Regions from separate parts of the Paraburkholderia sp. BL17N1 genome, predicted to be linked through region 2. Evidence: riboswitches for the same ligand, from Rfam matches in the RefSeq annotation. Region 2 holds a riboswitch; the other holds the start of a gene.
The links. Region 2 has a riboswitch for cobalamin ahead of cobG (precorrin-3B synthase). Riboswitches for the same ligand answer to the same signal wherever they lie in the genome.
Positions count from the first base shown of each region.

Region 1: linked by a shared signal. The riboswitch ahead of B0G82_RS27915 (CbtB-domain containing protein) and the one ahead of cobG (precorrin-3B synthase) in region 2 are both predicted to bind cobalamin.

Region 1 covers NZ_RBIW01000002.1:1,778,716-1,783,823, reverse strand. The annotation lists gene B0G82_RS27920 (CbtA family protein) at 662-1,402, opposite strand; gene B0G82_RS27915 (CbtB-domain containing protein) at 1,414-1,635, opposite strand; cobalamin riboswitch at 1,674-1,816, opposite strand; gene B0G82_RS27910 (histidine phosphatase family protein) at 1,880-2,467, shown strand; gene B0G82_RS27905 (hypothetical protein) at 2,486-2,926, opposite strand; gene B0G82_RS27900 (alpha/beta hydrolase) at 3,026-4,048, opposite strand; gene B0G82_RS27895 (MFS transporter) at 4,068-5,108, opposite strand, start outside.
Region 2 covers NZ_RBIW01000002.1:3,457,869-3,462,976, reverse strand. The annotation lists gene B0G82_RS35470 (precorrin-8X methylmutase) at 1-590, opposite strand, end outside; gene cobG (precorrin-3B synthase) at 583-2,127, opposite strand; cobalamin riboswitch at 2,220-2,399, opposite strand; gene cbiE (precorrin-6y C5,15-methyltransferase (decarboxylating) subunit CbiE) at 2,484-3,899, shown strand; gene B0G82_RS35455 (cobalt-precorrin-5B (C(1))-methyltransferase) at 3,899-4,996, shown strand; gene B0G82_RS35450 (cobalt-precorrin-6A reductase) at 4,993-5,108, shown strand, end outside.

The DNA.
Region 1 (5,108 bases), 1.7 Mb from region 2:
ATACGTAAGACGTGGATACCTGTCGCAGCGTACAGCTTTCATCGTTTGACCTCTTCCCCGAGTTCTTTCAATCATCGGGGATAGTCGTTGGATAGTCAGCAGGACTATTTCGCAATAACGCTGGGAAATGTCAGCGACGTCCAGTTGCATTGACGGTTATCTACCCCGTCCTGAGCATGTTATGTATCGTGCATCGACACGGGCCATCGGGCTGGCGTCGGCGCAGGCAACGAGAGAGTGTCCGCAGATCAGGAGGGGAATTGTGCCGACATGCAGAATCAATGCGCGGGTCGTGTACGCAGCCCTGACATCGGACAAATCCGGGAACGCGCAGCAAGCAACCTGATAAAAAAGGGCGACCGGAGTCGCCCTGAATGGTCACGCAAAACACCTGCCCTGTCCCGATGGTGCGGACAACCGGAGGCCGTGTGCAGCAACCAAGTTGTTAAATTCGAACGGAACAGATGTTTGTAGCTCTTGAGCATCGCGGGCGAATTTATCCACAGAAATTGTTCAGAAGCCTGTGGATAACCACCCCACAACCGCCCCAACTCCTTGACGCAGAACCCATCTTGACCGCTGCGCGCAAACTGCGGAGAGCGAAGCACGGCGAGCGAACCGTTGAGCGAAACCGCCGAAGCGGCCGCACTCGTCATGCCAATCAAGCCGACTTCACCGCCGACCGCCCCGCCACCCGCATCAACGCAATCCGCTCGACCAGTGCGCCAAACAGCAGCCCGATCGTCGCCCACATAATCGCCTGCATGCCGAGCGCCGCGACGCGGAATTTCCACAGCAGCACCGCCGGGAAAGCCTCCGGCACTTCGTTGATCGCGGGCATCGACAACTGCACCGCCGCGATGATCACAATGAACACCACCGCCCCCACGATCGAGCCGTTCCACGCGCCAAGTTTCATCGCCGCACGGCGCCGCACCTTGAGCGAGAACACCATCGCCGCCAGCGAGATCGCAATCATCAGGAAGAACAGCCCCGTGCGCGTCCCGATCGTCTCAGGGTCGCCGACCGAGGGCGGGTTCGCCGGATACTTCAGATTCGGCACGATCGCGAGCGCAATGAACGCGCCAAGCGCAAGCCATGCGGACAACGCGCGCGGGCTCAACGCGCCCACTCGGCCATAAGCGTAAGCGAAGACCAGCGAGAACAAGCCGCCGAATGCCGCGCCGTAAGTCAGCACGCCAGTCAACAAGCCGATACCCCGCTGCGTGTCGCGGCTCACCATCTCAGGCTCGGGCGCCTCGCCTTTCGCGGCGTCGGCCTTTTCTTCGAATGAAATGGCCTGATTGACCTGCGGCTCGCCCACCACCCGCGCGAAGCCGAACGTGAGGAGTCCCGAGGCGATGCCTGCAAGCATCCCGCGTACCAACAATTTACCCACCATGGTCGACTCCGTTAGTGGCAGGGAAAGCCGAGCAGATGGCGGCCGTCGTGCACGAACTCATGCACGTACATGCCCGGCACCAGCGAGGTGGCACCCTGTTCCGCACCCACGAAGTAAAGCGCGAGCAGCAACAGCAAACCGCCGAACACGACCCAGGGCAGCAACTCGCGCAGCGGAATCGGCGTGGGTTGAGCAACAGGCTGATTGGCGGGATCGAAAACAGCTTCGGTCATGATGGACATCTCCTGGGGTAACGCGCCCCGATAGTCATTGCAGAGGATTGGTGCGAAGCTCAGGTCTGGCTTTCGGCTTGTGCTGCCGATTACAGTGGCGCGACCGCGCCGGGCTCTCACCGGCTTCCGCGCTTCGCAGTCCCGCTATTCTACGCGCTAAACTTCGGCACCCGGCAACGCAAAACACACGTTTCATGCCGCCGGCGTTGGGCTTCGGGACGTGGCTTGATAGGACATGAACGGAATGGACACAAGGCTGTTACTGGTCAGCCACGCATCGACCGCGGCCCAGCGCGCAGGCCGTTTTCCCGCCGACGATTCACTCGACGCCCGCGGCCTCGCCGAAGCCCAAACCCACGCCGCACGCTTGCGCCTGGCGATCGCGGAAGAGTCACCGGCTTTCGTCAGCCCGGCCGCCTGCGCGCGCGAAACGGCGACGGCGCTGGGCCTCACGGCGTCGGTCGACGCCGGCCTGGCGGATCTGAACTACGGCGCATGGCAAGGACGGCGGCTCGCCGACCTCGCCGCCGAAGCGCCGCAAGACGTCGCCGCATGGACGCGCGATCCGGACGCCGCGCCTCACGGCGGCGAGTCGTTCAGTCAACTCGTGAAACGGGTAGGAGGATGGCTCGAAGCGTTGTTGGACGGCGAGACGGATCGTGCATCGAGCAACGTGGTCGCCGTCACCCACGCGCCGGTGCTGCGGGCAGCGATCGTGTATACGCTCGGAACATCGCCCATCGTTTTTCCGCGCATTGAAATCGCGCCACTTTCGATCATCGAGTTGCGGCACTCGTCGCGCGGCTGGACATGGTGGCCGGCGACACACTAGCCGCTCTAGCCCGGCGGCTTACTTACCCGACACCACCAGACGCAGCTTGTTCGACCCGGTCGGCGTCAGTGTGATATCGGTCCGCTTACCCTTCGCGCCCAGATAAAAGTGCTGACGTCCCGGCGAATTCTGATCGTGCGTCGCGTCGGGCAGACACGATGCGACGTCCGCCGCGACAGCTTGCAGCGCGTCGGCATTCGATCCGGCGTCGTGATGCGGCGTCCACGTGCATTGATAGGCACCGTGACTCGCCGAACATTGCGCGTCGTCGCCGTAAGGTTGCGCGACGCCCTTGCCGTCGTCCGACGTCAATGAGGTGAGCCCGCCAGGGGCCGCCGCGACGATCCGCTTCAGGGATGTGCAAGGGCTAGGCGCATCGTCGGCATACGCACCGCCGGTCAGCAAAACGCCCAGCGACGCAGCGGCGAGCGCGGTGGCAAGCAATCGGGTTCTGTTCATGTCGGCGCGGTCCTTGAAGTCACTCGCAGGTACAAGCGCGGTAGCACGCTTCATACCCAGGAAGGCCGACTCCTCAAGACCGCGCTTCGGTCACCGTCATTACAATCCCGTACCGAATAGAGCCGCCAGCCCCTGCGCCGATCCGAAAATCCCCTTGGCATCGTGCCCGACACCATCGATCACAAACGTCCGATGCGTCGCCAATCCTTCGGGATGCCGCAACGCCATATAGCGCGTGTAAGCCAGGCCGCGCCCGAGCCGGTGTTCACCTTGCGTCAACGCGGCGCACGAGCGGTCGAGTGCCGGATGCTGCGGATCGCAATCCGCGCCGCCAAGCAGCACGGTCACGTCACGCTGCGCGTAACGCGCTTCGAGCGTGGCCGCTGAAGCCGCGTCGCGAGAGTAAGCGGGCAAATCCTCGAGCCCATACTTCCAGCGATTGAACGACGGACACCTCGCCCGATCGAATGCCGCAAACTCGCCGGACACAGCAGACGCAACCGGCCCAACCGGCCGCATTGCATCGAAGTACACATACGACGAAGGATTCGCGACCACATAGCGCAGCGCGATACCGCGCGCCGCGAGGGACGCCTCGTCTCGCGCTACCACTGCGTAGCGCTGCACGACCTGCGCGCCGCCCGAGTGTCCCGCGATCACCACCTCGGCGAGCGACGCGAACTGCTCGCGCGACGCCAGCGTGTCCACAATCGCGTCGAGCACATCGAACGAACTGATCGGCGCGGGACCTTCGGCGTTCTCGCCAGCCATCCAGCTCGTCCAGTCCCAATGCAACGTGGACGGCGGCAGTTCATGCGCGTCGACATCCGCGGTCGCGAGAAACTGCGGCACGATCAGCAGCGTATCGGCTACGCTGGCGCCGGCGAGTGCGCACGAACGCTGCGCGAGTTCGAAATACGTGTCGCCGTTGCGCAGGCGGCCATGAATCAGAATCACGGCGCGTTGGACATCGCGCGTCGGCGCGAGCCAATCGCCGTTGGAAAACACCGGCACCGTGCCGCTGCCGGCTCGCGTCGTGACGCTCAGATGCCGGCTCGCCACGACCGCGACCGGATGTTCATTCGGCGCGCGTTCGTCGTCTGTGATGAAAGGCTGGGTCATGCAATAGGCTCGTGGTCGATCAATGAGTGGCGGGTCTAGCCGCCGCGCCGCTCGACATGCGTCCGGCGCGCGTGAAGTACACCATCGCGAGCGACACGAAGCCGGCAAAAATCAGGTAAAACGCGGGCGTGAGGCTGCTGCCGGTCACGCGCGTCAAGCCGGTGATGGTGAGCGGCGCCATGCCGCCGAACAGCGTCACCGCAATGTTGTACGACAGCGCCACGCCCGCCGAACGGCTGCGCACGGGGAACAAGGTCGCGAGCATGCCGGGATGCGCGCCGGACATGGCGGCGAGGAACAGCGTCGCGATCATCTGCGCGATGAACAGGTGCCCCGGCGTCGGATTCGTCACGACGAAGTGATAAAGCGGATACACGCAGACCATCCACGCGATCACGATGGGATAGAACAGCCGGTATGCGCCATAACGATCGGCGAGCTTGCCGGACAGCGGAAACAGAAACAGATTCAGCACACCGGACACGAACGCGCCGAGCAACGCGGTGGACAACGGCAAATGCAATTGCCGTTCGACATACACCGAGAGATAGGAATGCCAGACATAATTTGTCGCCGCGCCGACGATAATCACACCCATCGCGCAAATCGCCGCGTCGCCGTTGTCGCGGAAGAACTGGCGGATCGTGACGCGCGGCGGTTTGTCCTTGTGTTCGAGCAGCCGCTCGAACTCCGGTGACTCGGCCACGCGATGCCGGATATAGAAGCCGAACGGCCCCGCCAGCGCGCCGAACAGAAACGGCAAACGCCAGCCCCACGCCACCAGTTGCTCATGCGTGAGCTGCGTGGTCAGCAGATAGCCGACGCCGGACGACAGCAGCAACGCGAACGCTTGCGCCGACATGTTGAAGCTGCCGTAAAACATCTTCTTGTGCGAGGGCGCGTACTCGACCAGCATCGCGGAAGCCGTCGCGAACTGTCCGCCCACGGATAGCCCTTGCAACAAGCGAGCAAGCACCACCAACAGCGGCGCAGCGATGCCGATGCTCGCATAGCCCGGCGTGAGACCCATCAGCAACGTGCTGGCCGCCATCGAAATGAT
Region 2 (5,108 bases):
GCCGCCATCGCGCTGCCGCCGCGCCGGCCATGCACCACCACGTAGGGCACGCCGCGGCTGTCGTCCGCGAGCATGGCTTTCGATTCGGCCGCGCCGACAAAACCCACTGGAAAGCCGAGAATCAGCGCGGGTTTGGGCGCACCGGCGTCGAGCATATCGAGCAGATGAAACAGGGCGGTCGGCGCATTGCCGATCACGACCACGCCGCTCGCCAGCTGCGGCCGCCACAATTCGAGCGCGGCCGCCGAGCGCGTATTGCCGAGTTCACGTGCGAGCGACGGCACGTCTGGATGCGTCAGCGTGCAGATGACCTCGTTGTTCGCCGGCAGCCGCGCGCGCGTGATGCCTTGCGCGACCATGCCGGCATCGCACAGGATCGGCGCGCCTTGCGCGAGCGCCGCGCGGCCCGCCGCGCCCGCGCCCGCGGAAAATTGCAGATCGTCGATCACATCGACCATGCCGCATGCGTGGATCACGCGCACCGCGAGTTTTTCGAGGTCGGCGGGAATGCGCGACAAGTCGGCCTCCGCACGGATCGTCGCGAAGGATTGGCGATAGATCTCCTGACCGTCGCGAATGTAATCAAGCATCGGTGTCACTCCGGGCGAGGCGTTCGAGCAGGTCGGCGGCCTCGCCGATCGTCAGTTGGCGCGCGACGCACTGGCCGAAGCCGGGCCGGCCGTCGCGCCGATAAAGGTCGTACAGGCCGGGCGCGGCGGCGAGCAGCGTGAACGGCGCGCAATGCGCGGCGGCGCACGAGCGCAAGCAGCCGCTCAGATGCACGTCCACGCCGGCTGGCAGCCGAGCCGCGAGGCGCAACGCGTCGTTCTTGGTGTCGGCGAGGCCCTTCACGCAGCCGCTCGATCCGGCGCACGCGATCAGGTGCGTGATCGCGTGTGCGGGATCGCAGGCGAGACCGAGGGCGTTCAGGCCGGACAACAAGATCGGAACGGCGTGCGTGGCGATGTCGGGTAATAGCACGCTTTGCCAGGGTGTCAGGTGAAGCGTGGCGCTGCCGTGCTGTTGCGACAGCGTGGCGAGTCCCGTTAGCGTGTCTGCATCGAGACGTCCCAGCGGTGGCTGGCCGCCGACGTGCCAGGCTCCGGGCACGCGTTGGGCGTGAGCGCCAAGGCGAAGGTTGGCGTCGGCTGGTGTAATGCGGTGCCAGTTGGCGAGCTTCGCGTTTCGCGTCAGTGGGAAGTCGAGATAGCGCTGGGCGTGATGCAGTACTGCGTCGACGGAATGCGCGGTTAGCAGGTGGCGCATGCGTGTGGCGTCGGCGGCGGCGAGGTCGAGGAATGTGAGGAGCAGCGCGCGTACTAGTGCCGGGACTTGTGAAGGCAGGATTGCGGCTAGAGCCCCTGTGTTGTTCACGCCCGGTTTTGCAAGCACGGTGCTTTGGCGTTGCATAAGCGCGCCGGCATAGGCGCTCACAGGCGGACAACCCGCGAACCCGAACACGAACCGCACGCCGTCCGCCTCTTGCGACGCCGCCAGCCACACATCGTGCGGATGGTCCACTCTCGCGAGCCGTTCGCCGCCGTCCAGCAACAGTGCGAATTTCGGCGACAGCGCCGCGAAACGCGCTTCGCTTTGCAGCATAGTGAGCAATTCGGCGCACAGCGGGCGTGTGTCGAACAGCGCGAATGGATCGCGTCCGGCAGCGGGGCTGATCATGACGTTGCGGACGTCGTCGGCCGAGACTGCGGCGGAGAGTGCGTGGGCAGTGCCCACTCGCTGCGCTGCTGCGTCCGGGGCTTTCGAGGCCCATTCATTCACAGCGTCGGCCGCCGCCATCGTGTTCGCACGGCCCGCCACGCCGTTCGCCGGCATCGGCCCAAGACCGGCGTCGATCAAAGCCGCGATCAAAGCCGCCTCTTCACCGCGCTTCACGCCACGCACCTGCACATTCGCGCGATTGGTCAACTCGATCACCCCGCCCGCGTGCCGCGCGCTAGCCTCCGCGATCGCCCGAGCCTGCGCCGCGCTCAATTCGCCGCCGGGCAGTTTGATCCGGCAAATCCCGCCGTCGCGCGCGGCGACGATGCGCAGCAGCCCCGGACACGCCGAGGGCCGCAGCGTGGCGGCCGCGTCGGATAAAACGGTGGAGGGCGTTGCTTGATTCAAGACGGACACCGGGTTTAGCGTCGCGCGACGGCCCGAGCATGCCGTGAGGCGGGCATGGCTGCGGCATCGGTACACCCCGCCCGATGTTGGCTGGCACGAACAGTCTCGCCGGCAGGTCTCCTGGCTGGCAGGTCATGGTCCGCTGCGGCCTTCCCGGTCGAACCAGTGGCGTGGAGCGCAGGCGGACTCGCTGCATACAGTTGCGGGGGCAGCCACAGTGGCACTGTGTTCCCTCTTCGGCCCCGAAGGGCACCGGCGGCTGTATTATGCCTTTTTTCGAACAGCACAACGAGGCTGGACGCTTTGATCGGCGTGGCACAGCGCATTATTTGAAGACACAGAATGAGGATGGATGCATGCCCGCGTGGCTGACGGTGGTGGGCATAGGCGACGACGGCTTCGCCGGCTTGGGGCGGCCCGCGCGGCGGGCCTTGCTGGAAGCGTCGGTGGTGTACGGCGGCGAACGTCATCTGGCGATGCTGCCCGCGCGTCTCGCCGCGCGCCGTGCCGCCTGGCCGCGTCCCTTCGATCTCGCGCCCTTGCTGGCCGAGCGCGGCGCAGCCGTGTGCGTGCTGGCGAGCGGCGATCCGATGCTGTTCGGCGTCGGCGCGACACTCGCGCGGCAATTGCCGGCGGGGGAATTGCGGGTGCTGCCGGCGCCGTCGTCGTTGTCGCTGGCGGCCGCGCGGCTCGGCTGGCCGTTGCAGGATGTCGCGACGGTGTCGCTGGTGGGGCGGCCGTTGCCCGCGCTGAACGCGCATCTGCACGACGGCGCGCGCATGTTCGTGCTCAGCGCGGACGGGCGCACGCCCGCGGCGCTCGCGGCATTGCTGAACGCACGAGGTTACGGGGCGACCCGCATGAGTGTGCTGGAACACCTGGGCGGCGAGCTGGAGCGGCGCATCGACGGCCGCGCGGATCAGTGGTCCGCGGGCGACGTGGCCGCGCTGAACCTGATCGCGCTCGACTGCCGTGCTACCGAAGGTGCACCGCGTCTGCCGCTGACCTGCGGTTTGCCCGACGATGCGTTTCGTCACGACGGCCAGTTGACCAAGCGCGACGTGCGCGCGATCACGCTCGCGCGCCTCGCGCCGACGCCCGGCGAATTGCTGTGGGATGTGGGCGCGGGCAGCGGCTCGATCGGCATCGAATGGATGCGCGCGCATTCCACCTGTCGCGCGATTGCGATTGAAGGGCACGCGGAACGGCAACGTTTCATCGAACACAATCGCGATACGTTGGGTGTGCCGGGGCTGCAACTCGTGGCGGGGCGCGCGCCTGAGGCGCTGCAGGGGTTGCCGGTGCCGGATGCCGTGTTCATCGGCGGGGGCGTGACCGTGCCGGGCGTGCTGGAGGCATGCTGGGCAGGTCTGCGCGAAGGCGGGCGGCTGGTCGCCAATGCGGTGACGTTGCAAGGCGAGGCGGCGTTGACGGCGTGGCGCGAGCGGCATGGCGGGACGTTGACACGGATCGCATTGGCGGACGCGCAACCGCTTGGCGGGTTCGATACGTGGCGGCAGGCGTTGCCGATCACGCTGCTGGAGGTGACGAAGCCGGCGAGCGGCGAGGGCGTGAACCTCGTGGGAACCGAAACCGTGATTAACGCAACCAATGCGACGAATGCGGTGAATGTGCCGAATTCCAGGCGTGCCGCAAGTGCCGGAAGCGGTATGAGCGCCACGAATGTCACCAACACGACCAACTCGACCAACACGACGAAAGCGACGAACACGACCGGCGCCACCCCCACCGACCCATCGCCAGAACCCTGATGCGCGAAGAAACCCCCGAACAACCCGCGCCGCTGCGTAGCGGCTACACGACCGGCAGTTGCGCCACCGCGACGTCGCTGGCGGCGGCGCGTCTGTTGCTCGCGGGTGTCGTCAGCGAAGTGGCGGAGATCGTGTTGCCGAAGGGGCAGCATGTGCCGATGCCGCTGGTGTTCTGCCGCCTGATCGGGAATGGCGAAGAAGGCGCGGAAGCCGGCACGATCAAGGACGCCGGCGACGATCCCGACGTCACGCACGGCGCGCTCGTCTTCGCGCGCGTGCGCCTCATCGCCGAAGCGGGCGTGATATTTCGCGCGGGGCCGGGCGTCGGCACGGTGACGCGCGCGGGGCTGACGCTGCCGGTCGGCGAACCCGCCATCAACCCGGTGCCGCGCAGAATGATGGCCGAGCATCTGGCCGAACTCGCGGCGGAGCATGCGTACGGCGGCGGCTTCGAAGTAACGATCGGCGTGGAAGGCGGCGAAGCGCTCGCGCTGAAAACGATGAACCCGCGTCTCGGCATTCTCGGCGGGCTGTCGATCCTCGGCACCACCGGCATTGTGCGTCCGTTTTCGTGCTCGGCGTATATCGCGTCGATTCATCAGGGGATCGACGTCGCGCGCGCCAACGGCTATACCCATCTCGCCGCCTGCACCGGCAACGCGAGCGAGGACGCGATGCGCGCGCACTACGGCCTGCCGGATATCGCGCTGATCGAAATGGGCGACTTCGTCGGCGCGGTGCTCAAGCATATGAAGCGCGCGCCGGTCGAGCGCCTGAGCGTGTGCGGCGGCTTCGGCAAGCTCAGCAAGCTGGCGGCGGGCCATCTCGATCTGCATAGCCGCAATTCGAGCATCGACCTCGAGCGGCTCGCGCAATGGGCCGCCGAACAGGGCGCCGACGACGCGCTTCAGGCGGCGATCCGCGCAGCCAACACGAGTCAGCAGGCGGTCGCGTTGGCGCACGCGCGGCAGGTGCCGCTCGGCGATATCGTCTGCCGGCATGCGCTGGCGGTAGCGCGCGAGATCGTGCCGCCGCAGGTCAACGTCGAAATGTTCGCGATCGATCGCGAGGGTAAGCTGATCGGAGCCGCGCAATGAAAACGAAGCGGATTCTGCTGCTCGGCGGCACAGGCGACGCATTGCGGATCGCGCGGCAACTCGCGCCCGAGCACGTGTATAGTCTCGCCGGCCTCGGCAAGGTGCCTGACGA